2 linked regions of the Labilibaculum antarcticum genome follow. Each later gene encodes a partner of the first gene's protein in a complex. Links are inferred from orthologs where the notes say so. Each region holds a gene or a part of one and is shown in the gene's direction. Other genes may lie near its edges. The genes, in order: gcvH and ALGA_RS09095.

Region 1 (13,082 bases):
TTATTTTTCCCATTCAAAGCGTAATGCTTTACGCTAAGTTTTTTACTATTTTTACTTGACTATAAAAATTAACGGGAAATATTTATTCATTAGCATTTTGAGATTGTTGATTCACATGATCGGCTATTCTGTTTGATGAATGCGATTTAACCTGTTGGTATTTATAGTGTTTTAACTAATATGAGGTGTGATGAAAATAGAAATAAAATGCTTTCAAAAGCCGGATCAGAATGAAAATATTCTTTATTTGGCAACTACTGATAATTATAAAAATCTTCCTCTTTCCGATTTGGAAATGAAGTTTGCCGAAGATCAAATTGATGCTGAAGTTACATTAATTGAGTTGAATCGTTATACGCACAAAATTTATTTACACGTTTCAAGCAATAAAGTGTATTCAAATTCTGATTTGGAAAAAATGAGGCAGTTGGGCTTCTCTTTGCACACAAAGATTCAGGAAAGTAAAATCTCTAAAATTATTCTACAGGATTACTTGAATCATTCAGAGGCAATATTAGCTTTTGTAGAAGGAGTTTCCTTAACCAATTACCAATTCTTAAAATACTTCACGGATACAAAAAAAACCAAACATACGCTTGATAATCTGACTATTCATAGTGATGTGGTAAGTGAAAAACAGCTAAATGAACTGGAAGCAGTTGTGGAAGGTGTGAAGTTTGCACGTGAACTTGTAAATGAACCTTTAAGCTACCTTACCGCACAAAAATTAAGTGAAGAGATTCAAAAAATGGGCGTTCAGGCAGGCTTTTCAGTAGACGTTTTTGGGAAAAGAAAGATTGAGAGCTTAAAAATGGGAGGCCTTTTAGCAGTAAACAAAGGTAGTATCGATGAGCCAACCTTCTCAATTTTAGAATGGAAATCGGAAGATGCTGTTAATGTGCAACCAATTATTTTTGTTGGGAAAGGTGTTGTGTACGACACAGGAGGATTGAGTCTTAAGCCTACTAAAGATAGTATGGATTTAATGAAGTCAGACATGGGTGGAGCAGCATCGGTGGCCGGAGCTATTTATGCAATCGCAAAAGCTAAATTACCAATTCATGTTATTGGATTGATTCCTGCAACAGACAATCGCCCAGGTGGAAATGCTTATGTTCCTGGCGATGTTGTCGAAATGTATAATGGAAAAACAGTTGAAGTTTTAAATACCGATGCTGAAGGAAGAATGTTGCTGGCGGACGCTCTAAGTTATGCCGATAAGTATAAGCCTGAATTTGTTGTCGATTTGGCAACTTTAACAGGGGCAGCAGCAGCAGCTATAGGAAAGTATGGCGTTGTTGCAATGGGGAACAAAGAGAGTAATAAGAAGATGATTCAATTAAAGGAATCGGGTGAAAAAGTGTACGAAAGACTTGTTGAATTTCCTTTTTGGGAAGAGTTTGACGAGTTGATTAAATCGGACATTGCGGATTTAAAGAATATTGGAGGACGAGATGGCGGAGCAATTACTGCCGGGAAATTTTTGGAACATTTCACGAATTATCCTTGGGTTCATCTCGATATTGCCGGACCCGCATTTGTTAGTCCAATGGATAATTATCGAGGGAAAGGTGGCACTGGTGTAGGTGTTCGTTTGCTATTTGAATTTATTAAACAATATCGCTCCTAGGAATAATCGAAAAGATGATGCTCTTTTATTGAATCTTTCTATTTTTGTAATGAATTTTTATAATTGAGGCACAATGTCTTGCAAATATATTTCTTAGTCACTCTTTGAATTGCATTATTTCAGGAGGTGATTTTAAGAAGTAATTATATAACTGATCATTTTTTTCTATTCGGCAAATATTGCTGAAAAAGACTTTGGAAAATGATATCAGTCCACTGATATAAATAGATAACAGATGAAAAACACTAAGATAAGAGTTGGAATCACTCATGGCGATATTAACGGAATAGGCTACGAGGTTATTATTAAAGCCTTACTAGATGATAGGATGTATGAGCTTTGCACTCCAATTATTTATGGTTCTCCTAAAGTAGCCGCTTATCACAGGAAGGCTCTAAATATAGAAACTTTTAGTTTAAATAATATTATGGATGCTTCGGATGCGCATCCGAATCGAACAAATATTATTAACTGCATTGACGAAAATATTAAAGTTGAGTTAGGTAAATCAACTCCTAGTGCTGGTGAATCTTCTTTTAAAGCTTTAGAAGCTGCTGTTGCTGATCTAGAAAAGGGATTAATTGATGTATTGGTTACAGCACCAATAAATAAGAAGAATATTCAGTCTAAAGATTTTCATTTCCCTGGACATACTGAATATTTGGAAAATAGATTGAATTCAGGTAAATCATTAATGCTTTTGATTAGTGATAAACTTAGAGTTGGCGTTGTTGCCGGTCATGTTCCTATCTCGAAGGTGCCGGAGGTTGTCTCAAAAGAAAATATCATTAGTAAACTGAATATTTTAAATAGCTCTTTACAAAAGGATTTTGGAATTAGAAAACCACGAATTGCTGTGTTAAGTCTTAATCCACATGCTGGCGATGAAGGTTTAATTGGAACAGAGGAGATTGATATAATAATTCCTGCTTTGGAGGAAGTTCGAGAGAAAGGAATTATTGCCTTAGGACCTTATCCGGCCGATGGCTTTTTCGGCTCTTCAGATTATACAAAATTTGATGCTATTTTAGCAATGTATCATGATCAGGGTCTGGCTCCATTTAAAGCATTGTCTTTTGATTCTGGAGTGAATTTTACAGCAGGATTATCCAAGGTTCGTACATCACCTGCTCACGGAACGGCTTATTCTATTGCAGGAACAAATGTAGCATCTGAAAAATCTTTTCAGCAAGCTTTGTATCTGGCAATTGATGTTTTTAGAAGTCGGGAGAATTTTGCAGAAATCAGTAAGAATCCGATGAAATTATCAGAATCTTCAAGAAATTCGTAATTTATTTTTAACAAAAAAAATAAAAGAGCGGTTAAATTTGAATCGCTCTTTCTTTTTTTGTTAAAAGCGAAGTATTGATTGTAAAATTTGCATATTTTTACATATTTTAAGGGTCTAAACAGAAAAATTCAATTCATATTTTATGTTTGAGTATATAAAGGGAGTTATTGATGATCTTACACCGACTTCGGTAGTTGTTGAAACTAGCGGAATCGGTTATTTTTTAAATATTTCATTGAATACATATTCGAAACTGTCTGGACAGAAGGAGGCACAGTTGTATTTGCATCAGGTTGTTCGAGAGGATGCTCATTTGTTTTTCGGATTTTTCGATGCTAATGAAAGAGGTGTTTTTCGCCATTTAATTTCGGTATCAGGAGTAGGTGCAAATACAGCGCGAATGATGCTTTCATCTTTAACACCTTCCGAAATACAAACTGCTATAATTTCAAGCGATGTAAAAACCTTGCAGGGAGTTAAAGGAATTGGAGCTAAGTCTGCTCAAAGAATTATTATCGAGTTAAAAGATAAACTGGGAAAAGATACGGATATCTCTGACTTTTCTTTACCTCAGAACAATACTACTAAGGCTGAAGCGTTATCTGCTTTAGTGATGTTGGGTTTTGCAAAGAATTCAGTAACTAAAGTTATTGATAAAATATTTACAGCAAATCTTGATGCAAGTGTAGAAGATTTAATTAAGCTGGCCTTGAAACAATTATAATAGAAGAACGTAATTGCTTTACTAACCTAAGGTAATCATCAACCATTGAAGAAACTGATTAAATATACTCTGACCCTAATAATAATGTTGATCTGTAGTGCTTTTGGAAGTAATTACAGTATGAATACCCGCAACTTAAATTCGGAATTAGAACTTCAAATAATTCAACAACAGGATACTACCAAACAGACGAACAGAAAGTCGGGGGACGTAGTTAATTTGAAATCACCGTTTCACAAAGATAATCCAGATGCAAAAGACAATTCGCTACGTTATCCATTTGATGATGTAAACGATAATCAAGAGTTTGGTTCTCAAAAACAATCCCCTTTATATCTAAAGGATCCACAAAATATTATAACCTCAATTAAATACGATCCTGTTAGTGGGAATTACATATTGGTGACTAGGATTGGTGATGTTGATTATCGTCGTCCTATTAGTATGACTGCCCAAGAGTATAAAGAATATGAAGCCGAGAAATCTCTTCGTGATTATTGGATGGAACGAAGCCGAGATGATGGATCTTTAGGAGGAGACGAATTAGTGCCTGATTTAAAATTAGGGGGGCAATTTGTCGATAAAATCTTTGGAAGCAATACTATCTCTATAAAACCTCAAGGTTCAGCAGAACTAACTTTTGGTATCAATACAACCAAAGTCGAAAATCCAACCCTTCCTGTAAATCTTCGAAAAACAACCAGTTTCGATTTTGATGAAAAAATTCAAATGAATGTAACTGGTACTGTTGGAGAGAAGTTGAAGATGGATGTGAATTACAATACTGAAGCAACTTTTGATTTTGAAAATCAAATGAGATTGGAGTATTCTGGAGATGAAGATGAAATTATTAAGAAAATTGAAGCAGGTAATGTTTCAATGCCAATCTCGAATACACTGATCACTGGTGGACAAAACTTGTTTGGAGTAAAGGCCCAATTGCAATTTGGTAAGCTATCTGTTACCTCTGTTTTCTCACAACAAAAAGGAGAAACCAGTGTTGTCGAGATGGAGAATGGAGCTCAAGAAAATGAATTTGAGATTTCGGTAGATAAATATGAGGCCAATCGACATTTCTTTCTTTCAAAATATTTTTACGATCATTACGATCAATCTCTTCAAAACCTTCCGGTAGTTAACTCAGCAGTTTCAATCAATAAAGTTGAAGTTTGGGTGACTAATAAATCCTCTAATTTTCAGGATTCTCGTAACCTTGTTGCTTATTTTGATTTGGGTGAAGATGCGTCGAATATATCTAACTCGTCTCTATTTTCTCAAACAGGAACGGGAACTTTGCCAAATAATGAATTGAATGATCTGTATCAACAAATGAATACTGCTTATTCAGGTATTAGAGACATTAATCAGGTTACGAGTACCTTATCACCATTAGCTCCTGGTTTTGTGAGTGGAACTGATTACGAGAAAGTTGAAAATGCCCGCAAACTATCTGAATCAGAATATTCCGTGAACGAAAAATTGGGGTATATTTCCTTAAATCAGGCATTAAATGCTGATGAAGTTTTAGCTGTTTCGTTTGAATATATATACAGAGGTCAAGTGTTTAGAGTCGGTGAATTTACCAGCGATGGAGTTAGTGCTCCGCAAACTCTCATCATGAAATTACTGAAAGGAACCAATCTGAGTCCGCAAATGCCAACTTGGAAGTTGATGATGAAGAATATTTACAACATTGGCGCATATCAAGTTAATCCCGAGGATTTTATTTTGAATGTATTGTATCAAAATGATAATGCAGGAACTGCTGTAAATTATTTACAGGAAGGTGATATTAAAAATAAAATTCTACTTGAAGTATTAAATGTTGATAATCTGAATTCACAATTGGATCCAGGTGCAGATGGTATGTTTGATTTTATCGATGGAATTACAATTTATTCAACGAACGGAAGAATTATATTTCCTGAAATTGAACCTTTTGGTAGCTATTTAAGAGCTAAGATTGGTAATGATGCAATTGCTGATAAATATGTGTTTGAGGAACTTTATAGCTTAACACAAAATGATGCACAGCAAATTGCAGAAAAAAACAAATATAGTTTAAAGGGTAGTTATAAATCATCCACGAGCTCAGAGATTTCTTTGAATGCTTTAAATGTGGAACCGGGTTCGGTAAGTGTTAAAGCAGGTGGTCGGGAATTAGTTGAGAATATTGATTATACTGTTGATTATACATTAGGAAGGGTCAAAATCATTAATCAAAGTCTATTGGAATCCAGTACTCCAATTTCTATTTCATCAGAAAATAATTCTTTATTTAATATTCAAACTAAAACCTTAATGGGTGTTCAAATGGATTATCAGTTTAATGATGATTTTAATTTGGGTGCTACAATGATGCACCTTTCAGAACAGCCACTTACTCAGAAAGTGAATATTGGAGATGAACCAATTTCAAATACTATTTGGGGTTTGAATGGTAGTTATAGAACCGAGTCCCAATTTTTGACTCGGATGGTGGATAAAATTCCATTTATCGAGACCAAAGAGCCTTCGTCAATTGCGGTTGAAGGTGAATTTGCGCAATTGGTGCCAGGACACAACAAAGCAATTGGAAGTTCAGGAACAGCTTATATCGACGATTTTGAGGGAACAGAAACTTCTATTGATATGAAGAGTTTGAGCTCTTGGGTTTTGGCCAGTACCCCACAAAATAATGATCTTTTGTTTCCAGAAGGAAATTTGAATAATGATTTGGCATATGGTTTCAACCGTGCGAAATTAGCTTGGTACGTAATTGACCCACTATTCTTAAGAAATAGTTCTGCTACACCCGGACACATTAAGTCTGATAAAGAACAGCAATCGAATCATTTTGTTAGAGAGATATTTGAAGAAGAAATTTGGCCGAATAAGGAGAGAGCCTCTGGAGTTCCTACTAATATTTCGGTATTGAATATGGCATATTACCCTGAAGAAAAAGGGCCTTATAATTTTGATGTCGATGGACAAGCTGGTATTTCTCAAGGTATGAATTCAGATGGTAGTTTGAAAGTTCCTGAATCGAGATGGGGTGGTGTGATGAGAAAAATTGAAACCAACGATTTTGAAGCTGCAAATATTGCTTATGTGGAGTTTTGGATGATGGATCCATTTGTATATGATCCAGATCATAAAGGGGGAGATTTGTATTTTAACCTTGGTAATGTTTCGGAAGATATATTGAGAGATTCGCGTAAATCATTTGAGAATGGATTACCAACTGACGAGGTGGTGACTTTGGTAGATAGTACAAAATGGGGACGAGTTCCATTGGTTCAGTCTTTGGTTAATGCTTTTGATAACAATACCAACTCTAGAAGATATCAGGATGTTGGATTGGATGGTTTAAGTTCGAATGATGAGCTGAGCTATTATCAAGAATACATTCAGGCAATTAGTATTTCAACAAATCTGGGAACTGGTTCGCCAGCATATGTTTTGGCTCAAAATGACCCTTCCAGTGATGATTATCATTATTTTAGAGGTGCTGATTACGATAGTGAAGAACTGAGCATTTTGGAGCGGTATAAGAAATATAATGGCCCTGAAGGTAACTCACCAACCTCTGAACTTTCTGGAAGTTCTTATCCTACATCTGCAACCACATTGCCCGATGTGGAGGATATCAATCACGATAATACGTTGAGTGAGACTGAAGCATATTATCAATATAAAGTGCATTTGGCTCCAACCGAAATGCAGGTAGGCCAAAACTTTATTGTTGATAAAGTAACCAGTAATGTTGATTTAGCAAATGGTACTGATGGTATTGTCGACTGGTATCAGTTTAAGATCCCGGTAGATGAGTTTGAAGATATCTATGGCAATATTAGCGACTTTACATCAATTCGATTCATGAGAATGTTCATGAAAGATTTTGAAGAGGATGTGGTTCTTCGATTTGCAACTCTTGATTTAGTTCGTGATGATTGGCGGAGATATGAACAATCTATCAATGAAGATGAATTGGATTTTTCTACTTCGGATGCAGGATTTGATATTACTGCAGTGAATATTGAAGAAAATGCCAGCAAGCAACCAGTAAACTATATTTTGCCTCCGGGAATTGATAGAGTTGTGGATCCTAGTAATCCGCAATTAATTCAATTGAATGAGCAGGCGATATTGTTGAAAGTTACTGATCTTGAGAATGGGAAAGGAAAAGGGGCTTACAAGACCCTTAATATGGACATCAGGAAATATGGTAAACTTAAAATGGATGTTCATGCTGAAGAGATTGAAGGTTTTGCTGTTAGAGATGAAGAAGTGAGCGTATTTATTCGTTTAGGATCTGATTATCAGGATAACTACTATGAATATGAAATTCCATTAAAGTTAACTTCTCCAGGTCTTTACAATGGAGATAATGAAGATGATCGATTGGCAGTTTGGCCTGACGAAAATCGTTTTGATTTTAACCTTCGGTTGTTCCAAACTATAAAGCAACTTCGTAATGATGCTATGAGAGAAGTTGGTTCAACTATTGAATACTCTACGGGGTACAATTTATCTGTGGGAGAGTTGTCAAGTGATGCTGATCCTTTGCACGATGGACATATCGTGAGAATAAAAGGTAATCCAAACCTAGCGAATGTTAAAACTGTAATGGTTGGTATTAAGAATCCTACCAATGATGTTACAGGAAGCGATGATAATCTGCCCAAATCGGCAGAGGTATGGCTAAATGAGTTACGATTAACAGATTTTGATGAAGATGGAGGTTGGGCAGCTAACCTTCGTGTAACAACAAAACTGGCCGATTTTGGTACTGTTACTTGGGCAGGAAGTAAAATTACATCTGGTTTTGGTGGCATCGAAGATGGTGTTAACGATCGATACAAAGATGATATCTTTCAGTATGATTTATCTGCTAGTTTTGAGCTGGGTAAATTTTTCCCTGAAAAATCGGGTGTTCGTATCCCATTGTATTATGCCATTTCAGAAGAAACAATAAGTCCTGAATACAATCCGTTAGATCCAGATATTCCTTTGGATGTAGCATTGGAGAATGCCGCATCTAAAACAGAGCGGGATTCAATTGAAAAAATGTCTCAGGAGTACACCAAAAGGAAGAGTTTTAATCTGACTAATGTCCGTATTGAAAAGGCGGAAGGAAAACCGAAATTGTTTGACGTTTCTAATTTATCTCTTACATATTCCTATAACGAAACCTATTCTCGAGATGTGAATACAGTTCGTGATTTGGAAAAGAATTACAGGGGAGTTATAAGTTATAACTACAATAACCGACCTAAGAATGTTCAACCATTTAAGAGAGTAAAGGCTTTTCAAAAACCAGCATTTCGCTTATTAAAAGATTTTAATTTCTACTACTTGCCAACGCAACTTTCTTTCCGATCGGACATACAACGCTATTATCGTGAAATTGAGAAAAGAAATATAGAAGAACCAGGATTAAAGATTAAACCAACTTTTGATAAGGATTTTATTTGGTATCGCTATTACGATTTAAAGTATAACCTCACAAAAGGATTGAAATTTGATTTCTCAGCGACGAATACATCTCGAATTGATGAACCTGATGGTATTGTTGATAAGGATAGAGACCGTGACACCTACAATATTTGGAAAGATTCAATCTGGAATAATGTTATGGATGGTGGTAGAAATATTCAATATCATCATAATTTTAATCTAACCTATACGGTACCAATTAATAAAATACCTTGGTTTAATTGGACATCTGTAACAGCCCGTTATGCTGGGGCTTATGACTGGAATGCTGGTGCAATTACTGCTGATACTATCGAATTGGGAAATACCATTCGAAATTCAAATAATATTCAGGTAAATGGACAGTTGAATTTGGTTAATCTGTATAATAAAATTGGTATACTGAAAAAAATAAACCGGAAATATAGTTCCAATCGGAAATACAAGAAGAAAACCGAAAACTTCAAGAAGGTAAATTTTGAAAGTACAGTTGATGAATTAAAAGCTGGGATACCGACTTCAATATATCACAAATTGTCAACCGAGGATATTTCTATTAAAGTGTACGATACACAAGGAAAAGAAGTGGCAGTTAAGGTGAAATCAGTAACTGGTAACAGAGCCAAAATTACAGCAAGCGAAAACGTGAAAAACGTTCGTGTGAGAGTAAATGGAAAGCTTTCGGAAAGCAGTAATGTTTTTGAAGCAATAGGTGAAAATATCCTTAGAGTAGTAATGAGTGTGCGTAATATCTCCATTAATTATTCAGAGATTAACTCAACCACTTTGCCAGGATATTTGCCACAAACTAATTACTTTGGAGGGGAAGCTTATAATGGAACGAAGGCTCCGGGCTTTAATTTCTTAATTGGTAATCAAGATACTAATTTTGCCAGAAGTGCGGCTGAGAAAGGCTGGATTACAAATGATGAAGCATTAAATGAACCCTATGTAATGAGTCACACTCAGAATTTGACGATAAGAAGTACCGTTGAACCCGTAAAAGGTTTGAAAATCGATTTAACGGCAAATCGGAATTATTCAAAAAATAGAAGTGAATATTATCTTTACGATTCGGGAAATGATAGTTTTAGTGCCGAAAACCTTGTTAAATCTGGTAACTTCAGCATGAGTTTCTTAAGTTTGAAATCTGCATTCTTTACCATCGGAAATACAGGAGATTACTCATCGGTATATTTCGACGAATTTTTAGAGAATAGAAAATTGGAGTCATCAAGACTAGCCGAAAAACGTTACGGAGATAGTTTTGAGAGTTATTCATTATTGGATGATAAAGGTGAGAATACCGGTTTTTATGAAGGATATGGATCTACCTCTCAGGAAGTATTAATTCCGGCTTTCCTAAAGGCATATGGAAATGGAGGCAAAGGTTACAATAAATTATTCCCGACTATTTCTCGAATGCAACCAAATTGGAGAGTTACATTCGAAGGCTTATCTAAATTACCATTAATTAAGAGGTATTTTAAATCAATAAATTTGAGTCATTCGTATAATGCTACATATAATGTAGGTTCCTACAATACCAATTTAACCTACGAAGAAGGTGATGATGGTTTCAGTATTATCCAAGATATGGCTGATAACTTTTTACCTCTTTACGAAGCCAATTCCATTTCGATAAACGAGCAGTTTAACCCGCTGATTAATATTGATATGATCTGGAAAAACAACATCTCAACTAGTTTTGAAATTAAGCGGACCCGAAATTTAATTCTAGGTTTGTCTAACACGCAATTGACTGAAGTTGCTTCAAATGAAATGATTTTCGGTTTGGGTTATCGATTCGATGATTTTGGAATGATCATTGGCTCTGGATCAAAACAGAAAAAATACAAGAGTGACTTAAGTCTACGTGGAGATTTATCTATTCGTAAGAATAATACGATCATTAGAAAGATTGTTGATGAAGTAAATCAGTTGACATCTGGACAGAAGGTTGTAACCGTGAAGGTAAGTGCAGATTATGTCTTGAGTAATCGATTCAATTTAAGATTGTATTATGATCGTATTGTGAATACTCCTTATGTGTCGCTTTCGTACCCAACTACTACTACCGAATTTGGGGCGAGTATTCGATTTACTCTTTCGAATTAGAAGCTTGGTGATAGTTCTATATATCTAGGGCTTTTTGGTCTGTTTAGTTGATTATTGGGAGTGGATAAGAATAAGTTATAAAACATTGAAATCTGTTTCGGCTGATATCTTATAATTAAAAAAAAAATGTAAATTTGAACAGTAGTTTAACACTCTTAATAAACAACATACTATCATGAATGTACCTGATAATTTAAAGTATACCAAAGATCACGAATGGATTCGTGTTGAAGGCGATGAAGCTTTTATTGGTGTTACTGATTTTGCTCAAGGCGAGCTTGGAGATATCGTTTTCGTTGAAGTCGAAACTGAAGGCGAGGAACTTGATAAAGAAGAAATATTTGGAACTATTGAGGCAGTAAAAACTGTTTCTGATTTGTTCATGCCAATTGGTGGTGAAGTATTGGAGTTCAATGATAAATTAGAGGAAGCTCCAGAATCGATTAACTCTGATCCTTATGGTGAAGGTTGGATCGTAAAGATTAAAATAGAAAATGCTGCTGAATTGGAAGAATTATTATCTGCAGATCAGTACAAGGAATTATTGTAAGAATTCTATATACAATGAAACCCTCATACATTACGTGTGAGGGTTTTTTTTATGTGTTTTACTACCTAGTTTAGGTCATAAAAAAAGCAGGCTCTAAAACCTGCTTTTTACTATTTATATAATTGTGTATTACAATTTTTTCTTTATTTCGATTTCTTCGAATGCTTCTACCATATCGCCAATTTTGATGTCGTTGTATTTCTCGATATTCAAACCACACTCGTATCCTTTGGCAACTTCTTTCACATCATCTTTGAAACGTTTCAGTGAACCAAGTACTCCAGTGTAAACCACAATACCATCGCGGATTAAACGGATTCTCGAATTACGATTGATTTTTCCATCACGAACAAGACAACCAGCAATATTACCTACTTTGGTAATATTGAATACTTCAACAACTTCAACAGTAGCAATAATTTCTTCCTTAATTTCAGGAGAAAGCATTCCTTCCATAGCCGATTTCAATTCTGCAATTGCATCGTAGATAATTGAGTACAAGCGGATGTCGATTTCTTCCTTCTCTGCAAGCTTTCTTGCTCCAATAGAAGGTCTAACCTGGAATCCAATAATAATTGCGTTAGATGCAGTTGCAAGCAGTACATCCGATTCGGAAATCTGACCAACAGCCTTATGAATAACATTTACCTGAATTTCTTCAGTAGAAAGTTTAATTAATGAGTCTGAAAGTGCTTCAATAGAACCATCAACATCACCTTTCACAATAACATTAAGTTCCTGGAAGTTTCCAATTGCAATTCGACGTCCAATCTCAGCAAGAGTGATGTGCTTCTGAGTACGAAGACCTTGCTCACGTTGCAGTTGTTCACGTTTGTTAGCAATTCCACGTGCATCTTTTTCACTTTCCAGAACGTGGAAGTTATCACCCGCTTGAGGTGCACCGTTCAAACCAAGAATCAAAGCTGGTTCAGAAGGACCTACTTTGTCAATTTTGTTTCCACGTTCGTTATACATCGCTTTTACGTGACCAGTATAACTACCAGCAAGCAAAACATCACCAACTTTTAATGTTCCGGCTTGTACCAATAAAGTGGTAACATAACCTCTACCTTTATCTAAGGATGATTCGATTACTGAACCGATTGCACGTTTATTTGGATTTGCTTTTAATTCAAGCATTTCTGCTTCTAAAAGAACTTTTTCAAGCAACTCCTCAATGTTAACACCGTTTTTAGCTGAAATTTCCTGACACTGGTATTTACCACCCCAGTCCTCAACTAAATAATTCATGTTTGCTAATTCGCTTTTAATTCTTTCCGGATCAGCACCGACCTTATCAATCTTGTTAATT
Region 2 (12,911 bases), 320 kb from region 1 along the record:
TTTCAAATGAAAGATGATTTATTTGATTACGAAAAACAAGGCAGTATTGGAAAGCCAACGGGCAATGACATTAAAGAAAAAAAATTAACCCTCCCTTTGATTTACGTTTTAAGGGAAGTTTCTGAAAAAGAGCGTCGATGGGCACTTAAAATTGTTCGTAAACACAATAAAAACTCTGAAAAAGTGAACGAATTAATCGCTTTCGTTAAAGAAAAAGGTGGTATTGAATACACAAGAGATAAAATGCTCGAATACAAGCAAAAAGCATTGGATGTTTTAAATGCGTTTCCTTCCTCTGAAGCGAAGGAAGCCTTAGTCAACATAGTTGATTACACGATTAGCAGAAATAAATAGTTTATCTAGTTTGAAGGAAGTTCTACAGTGAAAATACTTCCTTTACCAGACGAACTTTCCAAGGATATTGTTCCATTATTTTGGATTACAAATTCATAACAAAGCAGTAAACCTAAACCTGTCCCGGACTCTTCACAGGTTCCAACTCTTGTGTAATTCGTATCAAGTCGAAACAGTCTTTTCTGATTTGCCTCACTAATGCCTAATCCATCATCTTCAACAGAGATTATTGATTTTGAACCACTTCTACCTATCCTAATTTGGATATTCCCTCCTGGATTAGTGAATTTTATTGCATTGGAATATAAATTCCGAATTACTGTATCCAGCATGTATTCATCGGCAAAAGCCATGGTATTTGCCCCCTTGCTTATTCTTACGTGGATATTTTTCCGATCTGCTTTGGTCTTATGAAGCTGAATATTCGACTCCACCAGCTCTAAGAGATTAATCTGCTTGGGTGCATTTACAATTTTCCCCATTTGCGACCTTCCCCACTCCAGTAAATTTTTCAGTAAGTTGTACTCTTGTTTAGCCGCAGAATGAATAATCGTGGAAGCCTCAAAGATTTGATCTTCTGACATTTCCCTACAGTTTTGATACAGATTTTTAGCTATTGGCAGTAAAGCATTAAATGGATTTTTTAAATCATGGGCTATAATTGAAAAGAATTTATCTTTCGTCTTGATAGCCTCTTTGAATGCATTTTCACTTCTTTTTCGAACGGTGATATCACGAGCAATCGCAAGTATGGTTTCGCATTCTCCAGCCAAATTTAATTCCGGGATTAATTGCCATTCAAAATGATGAACTTCACCCTCAAATGAAATACTAAAATCGGCACTATGTGGCTTCTTCAATTGGAAAACTAAATCAATTTCACGTTCCCAAAACTCACACTTATCTTTTGGAAAGCCCATTTCGAAGTGAGTTTTCCCAATAAATTCCTCCGGCTGCATTTTTAGAATGTTGAATGAAGCTGAATTCACAAAAAGATGTTTGTAATCCACATCAAATCGCATGATTAAATCCGGAGCATTTTCAACTAAAGTTCGGAATCGCTCTTCACTTTCCAACAATTTTTTTTCAGCTAGTTTCCTTTTCCTGATATCCCTTATGGCAACAAATGAAATATTTGTATTTGAAAAGCTGATTAAATTAGCACTTACTTCAACCGGAATTCTTTCTCCTGATTTACTAATCAAACTGGTCTCAAATAGCGCCGAACCTTCCGTTTCTATATACTTCTGACGTTGATCAAAATGCATAGAATAACTAGGATCATCAATATCGCTAACATTTAAGTTACTCAATTCCTCTTTGGTGTATTCCAACAAATCACTTAGTCGGGAACTGAATTCTATTAATCTTCCTGTTTCATCATGAACCAAAAAAGCATCTCCGGCTGACTCAAAAATATTTTTGTAGAATTCTTCTCTTTGTCCTATTCGATCTACCAGATGGTAGTAACTGGAAATGTCTTTGCTTTGGACAATAATTCTTTCAACATTTCCTTTCTTGTTTAAAACAGGGGAAAGATGTTTTTCTTCAAACCTAATCTTGTTATTATCTAGGTTTGACTTTAGGAAACTATTTGCTTCTTTGCTTTTTATAATCTGGGGAACAACACATTCATCACAAGGTTTATCTAAACCATAAAAAATCTTATGACATTTTTCACCAATTAATTCAGATCGTTTTAAACCTGTTCCTATTAGCCGTTTTGCATTTACATCAATTAAAGTGAAATTCGTATCAATTACCGAAAGTGAATCTTTACTATTTAAAGATTTAGACTGAAAGTATTCATCTGTAAGATACTCCTGAGGAATTAGCTTACGTAATCTTTTTATTTCATTTTCGAGTTCTTGAACTTTATTCTTCAACGGATCATGGGATTCATTGTACATGAAGGAATAAACAATTAAAGGTGATGTTAAATATTTTTACCGCAAGTAAATAAAAAAAGTCGGAAATAATCCGACTTTCATTTATTAAATGCAGTATTTTAAAAATACTTTATTTCTTTTTGCTCACCCGTTTCGATAAAATGGATTTCTTTCAATAGGTTATTTGCCAGGCTGGAGGCTCCTATTCTTAGGTATTTATTAGTTAACCAATTTTCATCTAGGTTACTTTTTGAAATTGCAAAAAACTCAATTGCATCTTTACCTGTTGAAATTCCACCTGCGGGCTTAAAGCCAATCATCTTTCCTGTCCTGTCAAAATACTCTTTAATTGCCTGAGTCATGACATAAGCGGCTTCTAAAGTTGCGTTAACAGGAACCTTACCGGTTGATGTCTTAATAAAATCAGCACCAGCTTCCATGGCTATAATAGATGCCGTACGAATGTTTTCTGACGTTTTAAGTTCTCCCGTTTCAAGAATAACTTTTAAATGTGCTTTACCACAAGCTTCTTTCTGAATAACAATTTCATCGAATACAGTTTGATAATGTCCTTCTAAAAAAGCGCCAATTGATATCACAATATCAATATCGTCAGCTCCCTTTTCAACAGCCATTTTACATTCCAATGCTTTAACTTCAACGTATGATTGAGAAGATGGGAAAACACCTGCTACGGAAGCAATTCTAACGCCCTCAGCTTTTAAGTTTTCATTCAATGTAGGCACTTGGTATGGATATACACAAATAGCAGCCACATTTGGCATGTCAAAATCATTCTGGAAGTTATTTACATTGTCAGCAAAACTTTTAGCCTTTGCGTGCGTGTCTGTTGAGTTCAGTGTCGTTAAATCTATAAAAGAAAAATTCTTCTTTAAATTTTCAATTGTGTACAAAGCTTCAAAGTCTTTGTCCAAAATTGATTTGACATTTGCTTTAACTTCTGCATCGCTAATCTTAAGATCGTATGATCTTAAGATTTCTAAAATGTCTTTCTTCATAATGTATGTAAGTGATTAATAACCAGTTGCGAATCTTTATTCGCTGATTTTTCCATCAATTATCCAAACTTCTAAAAGTAAGGATATTGTCTTTAAGAACTCAAAATTAAGATATTTTTTTACTCATCCCCTATTCCTGCCCGGTTAATTAATCACCCATCAACTGGGAGAATCAAATCAAGCTACTTCAATTTATCATTTCCTTTATGGCGATCCTTATCCCGCTCCGTTTTTTTTGCAATATTCTTCTGGAAAGCTTCGTTTAAATCGACTCCTGTCTGATTTGCCAAGCACATCAGAACCCATAAGACATCGGCCATTTCATCTGCCAAATCAACCGCTTTATCACTTTCCTTAAAAGATTGCTCTCCATATTTCCGAGAGATAATTCGAGCTACCTCTCCTACCTCTTCGGTCAAAATTGCCATATTGGTCAATTCATTAAAATAGCGAACTCCATACTTTTTAATCCACCAATCAACTTTCTCCTGGGCTTCCTTAATTCCTATCTGATTCATGATCTATTCTTTGTTTTTAGTATCCATTACAATGGTAACCGGACCATCGTTTACCAATGAGACTTGCATTTCGGCACCGAATTCTCCTGTTTCAACTTTCTTTCCGGATTCTTTCTCCAGACAAGCCACAAAATTCTCATACAAGGGAACCGAAATATCCGGTTTTGCAGCCAAAATATAAGAGGGTCTATTCCCCTTTTTAGTTTTAGCATGCAAGGTAAACTGACTTATTGCCAGAATGTTTCCATCAACATCCATCAATGATTTATTCATTACGCCCTCTTCATCATCGAAAATTCGAAGATTGCATATTTTTTTACTTAACCATTCCGAGTCCTCTTCAGTATCGGCAGTCTCAATCCCTACCAAAACCATAAGTCCTTTCGAAATTTGTCCTATTATTTTAGAATCTACACTCACCGTAGCTTGCGTAACCCGTTGAATCACAATACGCATATCAATATGTTTATTAAGATTGTAATTTATTAGCCTTTTCAAATATAACACAACAAAAGTAAGGGCAATGAAATAGCTAAAGCTGATTTTCCTTACAAATTCACTATTAAAATTAAGTCTAAATTAAAATATTCCCCAATAAATAATCATATTTGTAGGATCGAAAAATTAACAAACAAAACATGCTGTATTTTATCAGTTCATCTACTAATCCGTCCTTTAACATTGCCACCGAAGAGTATTTGCTAAAAAACTACGAGGACGATTTCTTCTTTTTATACACCAACACTCCTGCCCTAATTGTTGGGAAACATCAGAATACTTTGGCTGAGATAAATTTGGAAAAAGCCGAACAGGAAAACATTCCGGTTGTAAGAAGAATGTCTGGAGGAGGTACTGTTTTTCACGATGAAGGAAATCTAAATTATTGCTTTATTAAGAATGGGGAAAAAGGCAAATTGGTTGACTTTCAGAAATACAGTCAGCCGATTGTTGATACTCTTCAGGCGCTAAACGTAGATGCAAAGTTCGAAGGAAAAAGTGATTTAACCATTGATGGAAAGAAGTTTTCAGGCAATGCTTCTCACATCTACAAAAACAAGGTCATGCAGCATGGCACAATGCTGTTTTCGAGCGATTTAAAGCAACTAAACCAACTACTAAAGGTTAATCCTCTCAAGTTTAAGGATCGAGGCATTAGATCCATTAGAAGTAAGGTTACCAACATCTCAGAATACCTTTCCGATTCAATGAGTTTAGAGAAGTTTGGTCAATTAATCTTAGAAGATTTAAAAACGAAGTTCCTGGATGCCAAAAAATTTGAACTATCAGCAATTGATATTGAGAAGATAGAGGCGTTAATGGCAGAAAAATACAATAACTGGGAATGGAACTATGGCTACTCTCCCAATTACATTTTTGAAAAACTTAGTAATTTCCCTGGAGGTGGCATTCTAGAACTTAGCATGAAGGTAGAGAAAGGAATCATTAAAAATCTTGAATTATTTGGCAATTGTCTTGTAGAAAATCAGATTTCCCATTTTAAAACTAAATTAATTGGTAAATATCATGATAAAACCACTATTAGAAAGACACTTAAAGAACTTGACTTAAATCTATTCTTTCATGAAATTACTGATAAAGAACTCCTATCAGCTCTTTTTTAAGAATCATATTTCAGTAAAATTGAAATTACAGCACTATTAAAATTTCTACGAACACCTCAATCAATAACATCTAATTAAAATATTTATGGACTGTTAAAGCTTTTGCATTACCCAGTTCAGTTTCCAGTTCAGCAACAGAGGCCTTCCTCACATTTTCAACAGACTTGAACTTTTGAATTAATTTTTGAACTGATTTTGGTCCGATTCCCTCAATTTTATCCAATTCAGAAACAATAAATGCCTTTGATCGCTTCTGCCTATGAAAGGTAATTGCAAAGCGATGCGATTCATTTCGCAAGTGCTGAATGGTTTTAAGAGTCTCTGAATTCTTATCCAGATACAAGGGGAAAGGATCACCCGGAAAATAAATTTCTTCCAATTTTTTAGCGATTCCGATTACTGAAATCTTTCCACGCAATTCCAATTTATCCAAACTATTCAAAGCTGCACCCAACTGTCCTTTGCCTCCATCAATAACAATTAGCTGTGGTAAACTTTTGTTTTCATCAAGCAATCTTCTGTAACGTCTATAAATTATTTCTTCCATAGAAGCAAAGTCATTTGCTCCTTCTACCGTTTTTATATTAAAATGACGATAGTCTTTTTTATAAGGTCTTGCATTCCTAAATACAACACAGGAAGCAACGGGAATAGTTCCTTGTATGTTCGAGTTATCGAAACATTCAATATGAACCGGCGCATCTTTCAATCGCAAATCGGTTCTCATTGTTTCAACAATTCGATCGGCATGAGATTGTTTTATTGACTTATCCCCCTTCTTTAACTTCTCCAGACGGTAATATTTGACGTTACGTTCTGATAAATCCAGCAATTTCTTTTTGTCTCCCCGCTGAGGAACAATAAACCGAACATTTTCTATCACCAAATCAAGTTCGATAGGTACCAGTATTTCCTTTGCTGTACTGAAAATCTTTTGTCGAATGTCGGTAATAGCCAATAAAAGTAAATCCTCTTTACTCTCATCCAGCTTTTTCTTCATCTCAATGGTATGGGCTTGAATAATTGCCCCATTAACAACCTTTATGAAATTTACGTAAGCAAAGTTCTCATCATCGACAATAGAATAAACATCAACATTATTAATTGATGGATTTACAATAGTAGATCTACTTTGATATTTTGATAGTAAATCAAGCTTTTCTTTAATGATATGAGCTTCCTCAAATTTAAAATCAACAGACAATTCCTGCATTTTTTCCTTCAAGTGTGAAGTTACCGTACCAATATTTCCTTTTAGAATATTTCGTATTTCTGCAATTTTCAAATTGTATTCTTCTTGATTTTCCTTCCCTTCACATGGTGCTTTACAATTTCCCATATGAAATTCTAAACAAAGCTTAAACTTTTGATCCCTTACACCCTCCTCACTCAATTTTAAATTACAAGTCCGCAATTGATACAAAGAACTAATCATGTCCATTAGAACTCTCACCATTCTAACACTTGTATATGGACCAAAGTATTCGGCTCCATCTTTTAGCAAGTATCGGGTGACAAGTACTCTTGGAAATTCTTCTTTTTTAATGCAAATCCAAGGAAATGTTTTATCGTCTTTTAAGAGAACGTTGTAACGAGGCTGATATTTTTTAATTAAGTTATTTTCCAATAACAAAGCATCAGCTTCCGACTCCACCACAATGTGTCGGATGTCCACAATCTTGCGAACCATTATATTGGTTTTTGCCGAATCGTGAACTTTATTAAAATAGGAAGCAACTCTTCGTTTGAGTCGCTTAGCTTTTCCTACATATATAATAGTATTGCTCTCGTCAAAGAACTGATACACTCCCGGCTCTTCCGGCAATGCCGAAACCAAGGATTTTAAATGATCTGTATTTTTGTTTTTTATCACCTATTCTAATTTTCCTCTAATATAGCTTACTCTTCTTTAAAAAGATTAATCACCTTAAATTCTTTTACATCAAACAGACCTTTATCCGATAATTTAAGTTTTGGAATAACGAGTAAAGACATAAATGCAAGTGTCATAAATGGTGATTCAAAATTTGAACCAAGAGCCGAAGCAAAATCATTTAATTTGGCATACTCCCTAACTAAGTCTTCCCCGGTCTTGTTCGACATCAAACCAGCAACCTCTAATCGAACCGATTCACTTTCCCCATTATTTACAGCAACAATCCCACCCTTCATTTCAATTAAGGTATTAATTGCATGTAACAATTCTTCATCGCTCGTGCCAACAGCAATAATATTGTGACTATCATGAGCAATACTCTCTGCAATGGCTCCTTTTTTATAACCAAAGCCTTTTGCAAAACCCATTACCGGATTACCATTATCGTATCGACTCATCACAACCATTTTCAACAAATCATTATCTACATCCGAAACAACATTTTTATCCACAACCTTCGGTTTGCACAAAACGGAATCCGTTATTAGATCACCATCCTTCACCACCATTGCACGCAATGAACCATTTTCCGCTTTTACAATTAAATCGGATAACTGAATTGGTTTGCGACTAAAATTATTCAAGATAATTTCATTGCTTACATCAAACAAAACCTCATTGTCTTTATAAATGCAAACTCCTTTTCTAAATGCTTGCTCTACAATAAATGATTCAGGATTATCAATCACAATAAAATCTGCCGAATGACCAACTTGAAGCAAACCCAAATCTAAACCGTAGTGATGAATTGGATTGTAACTTGCTGCCCGAAGTAATGAAAATAAATCAAGTCCTTTTTTCAGTCCTTTTTTAATCAGGTAATTTATATGCCCTTTTTCAATTAAATCATCCGGGTGTAGATCGTCAGTACACAGCATGATTTTTTCTGGATGAGTTTCTAATAAAGAACAAAGTGCATCAAAATCTTTAGCGGCGCTTCCCTCTCGTATTTGAATCATCATCCCTAATGAAATTTTTTCAAGAGCTTCCTCTAAAGTAGAACATTCATGATCTGCAGAAATACCTGATGCCACATATTTTTTCAGATCCTGCCCTTTTAATCCAGGAGCATGACCATCTATTTTTTTCCCAAGTTTTTTACAGGCAACTATTTTTTTGAGTACCTCAAGATCATCGTTTATTACCCCTACAAAATCCATAACCTCTGCAAGACAAACCACCTCTTCTCTCTTCAGTAAACTTTCCACAATATTACTGTCCAAAACAAAACCTGAAGTTTCGTGAGGAGTTGCAGGAACACACGAAGGAACACCGAAGCGAATTTCCAACGGAACTTTTTTAGCATCATTAATCATGAAATCGACACCAATCTCGCCCAACACATTTGCTATTTCGTGTGGGTCTGTCACCAATCCCAATGTACCCTGTCGAACTGCTAAATTTGCAAATCGACTTGGTATCAAGAGCGAACTTTCAATGTGCATATGTGCATCAACAAGTCCTGGTAAAATATAATGATCCGGAACAGAATCTCTTTGCGTAACGGAAGTAATTCGCCCCTCTTCAACCACAACTTCAGCTTTGATTATTTCTCGTGAAATTACATCTATCACTTTACCTGATATTGAAAATGTATTACTTGTCATGTCTTGTATATTATCAATTTTAATGATCTTATTAAATTCATAGAATAGCTCAATATTGCCTTCAAAAATGCCCGAAATAAGCCTTCTCAAGTGTGAAAAGCCGATTTCGGGCATTTTAAGGAGTAAACTATTTTAAAATACTCCTTAGTTCCACGTGGAACGTTATCGTCCCATGAGCACTAAAAGAACGTTTATGTCGCTAGGTGAAACACCCGATATACGAGATGCCTGACCGATGGTTTGCGGTTGTATTTTATCCAATTTTTGTCTGGCTTCAGTCGAAATTGATTGTAAACTTGTGTATTCAAAACGACCTTTTATATTTATATTTTCCAAGCGTGTTAGTTTTTCTGCTATCAACTTTTCTCTGTTGATATAGCCTGAATATTTTATAAGAACCTCCGCCGCTTCAATAACTTCTTCTCGCCTGCTTGGAATTGAATCTATCAATTCTTTTAACGGTAATACATCTTCCACTAAATCCAAAATTTGAACTTGAGGTCTTAGAATAATATCATATAATTTCACCCCTTGCTTTAATGGAGCTGTTCCTAATTTCGCGAGTACTGGGTTTAAAAATTTTGGTTTGCAACTAAACTCTTTACAAAAGGTAACCAATTTATCTCTAAACTCAATCTTCTCTTTTAGCAAATTCATTCGTTTTTCTCCAACCAATCCCAACTCAAAAGCCTTCGGACTTAGTCGTAAATCGGCATCATCCTGTCTTAATAAAATACGATATTCTGCTCGAGAGGTAAACATTCGGTAAGGCTCATCAACACCTTTTGTTACCAAATCGTCAATTAGAACTCCAATGTAAGCTTCATCTCTATTTAGTGTAAAAGCGTCCTTTTCTTGTACCGACAAGCCTGCATTTATACCTGCCATCATTCCTTGAGCTGCAGCTTCCTCATAACCGGTTGTTCCATTAATCTGGCCGGCAAAAAATAAATTAGAAACTAATTTGGTTTCCAGTGTATGATAAAGTTGAGTGGGATCGAAATAATCATATTCAATTGCATATCCCGGACGATACATTTTCACCTTTTCCAAACCCGGAACTTGCTGAAGCGCTTTTAACTGAACATCCCAAGGTAGACTGGATGAAAATCCATTGACATAATACTCATGAGTGTACTCTCCTTCAGGCTCCAAAAAAAGCAAATGCTCTTGTTTCTCTGCAAAAGTTGACAGTTTAGACTCTATACTCGGACAATATCTTGGTCCTGTACTCTGAATCGTTCCATTGTACATTGGTGATTCCTCAAATCCTTTGCGTAATTCATCATGAACTTTTGGATTTGTATACGTAATATAACAGGGTCTCTGAGTAAGAGTTCTATCAACATGGTCGGTTAAATAAGAAAACTGATAAAATCCTTCTTCCCCATCTTGCCTCTTCATTAGAGAAAAATCGATACTTCGACCATCTAAACGGGCCGGCGTTCCTGTTTTCATTCTGCCTACCTCAAAACCGACACTTTTCAATTGTTCACTAATACCTACTGAGGCTGGTTCTGAAGTTCGCCCCCCTTTTTCTTGCTTGCTGCCAACATGTATTAATCCATTAAGAAAGGTTCCATTAGTAAGAATTACTGATTTGGCTGGAATATCAATTCCTAATTTGGTTGTCACCCCAACAGCTTTCCCCTCTTCAATAAGTATCCCAACAACGGCATCCTGCCACATGTCAAGATTATCTGTATTTTCAACAATTTTTCTCCATTCTGAAGAAAAAATCATTCTATCGCATTGTGATCTTGGGCTCCACATAGCAGGCCCTTTGGAGCGATTTAGCATTCGGAATTGAATGGACGAACGGTCGGCAACTATTCCTGTAAACCCTCCCAAGGCATCTAATTCACGAACAATTTGCCCTTTTGCAATTCCTCCAATAGCTGGATTACATGACATTTGAGCAATTTTATTCATATCCATGGTAATCAAAAGAACCGAAGATCCCAGATTTGCCGCAGCTACCGCCGCCTCACATCCGGCATGACCGGCACCAACCACTATAACATCGTACTTAGGCAACATATATTATAAGATATTTGTATTCGTTATTCTTTAATATTCTTCCGTGAAAATAATCATTCGCCTACACAGCTGATAACCAGCAACATACAAAGATTAAACCCTGGCTGAAAATCTAGTATTCAGATTAATAAACTCAAAAAATTTTACAAATTTAATCAATATTGGAAAGTAATGCTAATGATTCGTCTTCCTTTTGAGTCATTATTTCCTGATCCTCATCAGTTTTATCGTCAATTTCCATTAAATGAAGGATTCCATGAATCATTACACGATGCAATTCCTGAAAGTAATCGCATCCATATTCTTTTGCGTTATCCAGAACTGTATCTATACTAATAAATAAATCTCCTGATACAATATCAGAAACGGTATAATCAAAAGTAATAATATCCGTAAAATAATCGTGATTCAGGTGTTCACGATTCATTTCAAGCAAGTAATTGTCGGAGCAAAAATAGTAATTTATCTCCCCTATTTCGTAACCATTAGTAACAACAACGCGATTGATCCATTCGCTTAAACGCTCCTGATCAATCGCGGGAATATTAGTTTCACACGAATCGTAAGTAATCACCATTTTTATCCAAAAATAAATTTCATTTCTACTATTGCACCATTTTTAGCGAATTCAATATCATCCGCTAAATGATTCATTAAAAAGATTCCTCTTCCATGTGTTTTTTCCAAATTCTCAGGTAGAGTTGGATCAGGTATATTCGAAAAGTCAAATCCTTTTCCTTCATCCCCCACAATAAAGCTTATCGACTCATCATCGATATTGTATTCAATTTTCACCTTTTTATTAATATCTAACTGGTTGCCATGCAAGATTGCATTATTCACTGCCTCGATAATGGCAACCGAAATTTTCCCGTAGATTTCAGAACTAAGGTTATGAGATGATGAAATTTCATCTATGAGTTTTTCAACTCTACTTATATTTTCTAATTCGGACGGAAAGACTAGCAATTTTTCTGATTTAGTCATTATTAATTTTGATCATGTAATCCAAATACAATTTATTATAGTAATCGAGCATCTTTACATAAGAGTCATCAAAAAGTCCCTCAAAATCTGTTCGTACTCTTTTATACTCAAATATTTCTATAGGGTTACTCAATTTGATAATATTTCCTGAATTACTTTCCCTTTTTTTGTCAAAATCTTTTTCTCTATGGGCGTTTTCAGCTTCTAATAAACGTGAAATTATTCTATTCTGTCTATTAACGGTATTCGAATTTATAGAAAAATTTGATAGATCCAATTCCGTTTGATCAATCATTTTCATTATTTCACGTAATATATTCTCTGTTTCATCTCCTACACCTCCTTTTTGCATCATTTCGCTTAAACTTTGTTTAAACATTTCCTGCTTTTGTAAGAATTTGCCGAGCTTCTCTGATGAACTTTTTTTGCCATTTCCTGATTTCATTTCATTAATCATCTCCTCGAGCATCTTCTTTAATGACTGCTGCTCTGATCGCATACCTGAGAAGGATGGCTTGCCTCCTTTTTTATCGCCTATTTGATCTCCAGGCATGGCATTTGCCATTTGCTCCATTAGCTGTTTCAATGCCTCGGAAAGAAACAATGACAATTCATTAACTTCAGTTAAGACTTTTTGTTGTGTAATGTTGGCTTGAATTTTTCTACGGTTGTTCGCTTCTTCAAGAACCTGATCGAGATAATTACTAATATCAAAAATTCTATTTCCAATTAATGCCGCAACCTGAGGTGAGTGAGCTGAAAGAGAAAGTAAGGAATCCTGTATTAAAAGATACTCTTCCTTTAGTTCTCCCTGTTCCTCAATCACTTTAACAAATAGCGGATTTCGATAATCTACCGTTTTGTAATCAGTTAGTAAGGCTTCCTGTTGAAATGAAAATTCCATCAAGTTATTCAGTAAGCGAATCAAATTATCAATAT

The links.
Region 2: the proteins of gcvH (region 1) and ALGA_RS09095 are in contact, whole or in part, in a crystal structure (PDB 3A7A), measured with the Escherichia coli proteins. The link is inferred for Labilibaculum antarcticum from one-to-one orthologs.

The regions. Positions count from the first base shown.
Region 1 is NZ_AP018042.1:2,615,656-2,628,737, forward strand. Bases 10,143-13,082 are described here. They hold gcvH (glycine cleavage system protein GcvH), read left to right. Parts: upstream 10,143-11,395; coding sequence 11,396-11,770; downstream 11,771-13,082. Other genes in these bases: sov (T9SS outer membrane translocon Sov/SprA), read left to right, coding at 10,143-11,220; infB (translation initiation factor IF-2), read right to left, coding at 11,900-13,082. In the rest of the region: ALGA_RS10335 (leucyl aminopeptidase family protein), read left to right, coding at 191-1,630; 4-hydroxythreonine-4-phosphate dehydrogenase PdxA, read left to right, coding at 1,866-2,921; Holliday junction branch migration protein RuvA, read left to right, coding at 3,064-3,645; more of sov, read left to right, coding at 3,730-10,142. UniProt on the Escherichia coli protein: The glycine cleavage system catalyzes the degradation of glycine. The H protein shuttles the methylamine group of glycine from the P protein to the T protein.
Region 2 is NZ_AP018042.1:2,305,793-2,318,703, forward strand. The notes cover bases 3,642-6,410. They hold ALGA_RS09095 (lipoate--protein ligase), read left to right. Parts: upstream 3,642-4,418; coding sequence 4,419-5,402; downstream 5,403-6,410. Other genes in these bases: ALGA_RS09085 (nucleotide pyrophosphohydrolase), read right to left, coding at 3,642-3,780; dtd (D-aminoacyl-tRNA deacylase), read right to left, coding at 3,784-4,236; uvrC (excinuclease ABC subunit UvrC), read right to left, coding at 5,473-6,410. Outside these bases: ALGA_RS09070 (polyprenyl synthetase family protein), read left to right, coding at 1-354; ALGA_RS09075 (PAS domain-containing protein), read right to left, coding at 360-2,264; deoC (deoxyribose-phosphate aldolase), read right to left, coding at 2,363-3,262; more of ALGA_RS09085, read right to left, coding at 3,445-3,641; more of uvrC, read right to left, coding at 6,411-7,275; ade (adenine deaminase), read right to left, coding at 7,302-8,945; tRNA uridine-5-carboxymethylaminomethyl(34) synthesis enzyme MnmG, read right to left, coding at 9,108-10,985; rRNA maturation RNase YbeY, read right to left, coding at 11,137-11,562; ALGA_RS09120 (ATP-binding protein), read right to left, coding at 11,565-11,972; ALGA_RS09125 (hypothetical protein), read right to left, coding at 11,965-12,911. UniProt on the Escherichia coli protein: Catalyzes both the ATP-dependent activation of exogenously supplied lipoate to lipoyl-AMP and the transfer of the activated lipoyl onto the lipoyl domains of lipoate-dependent enzymes.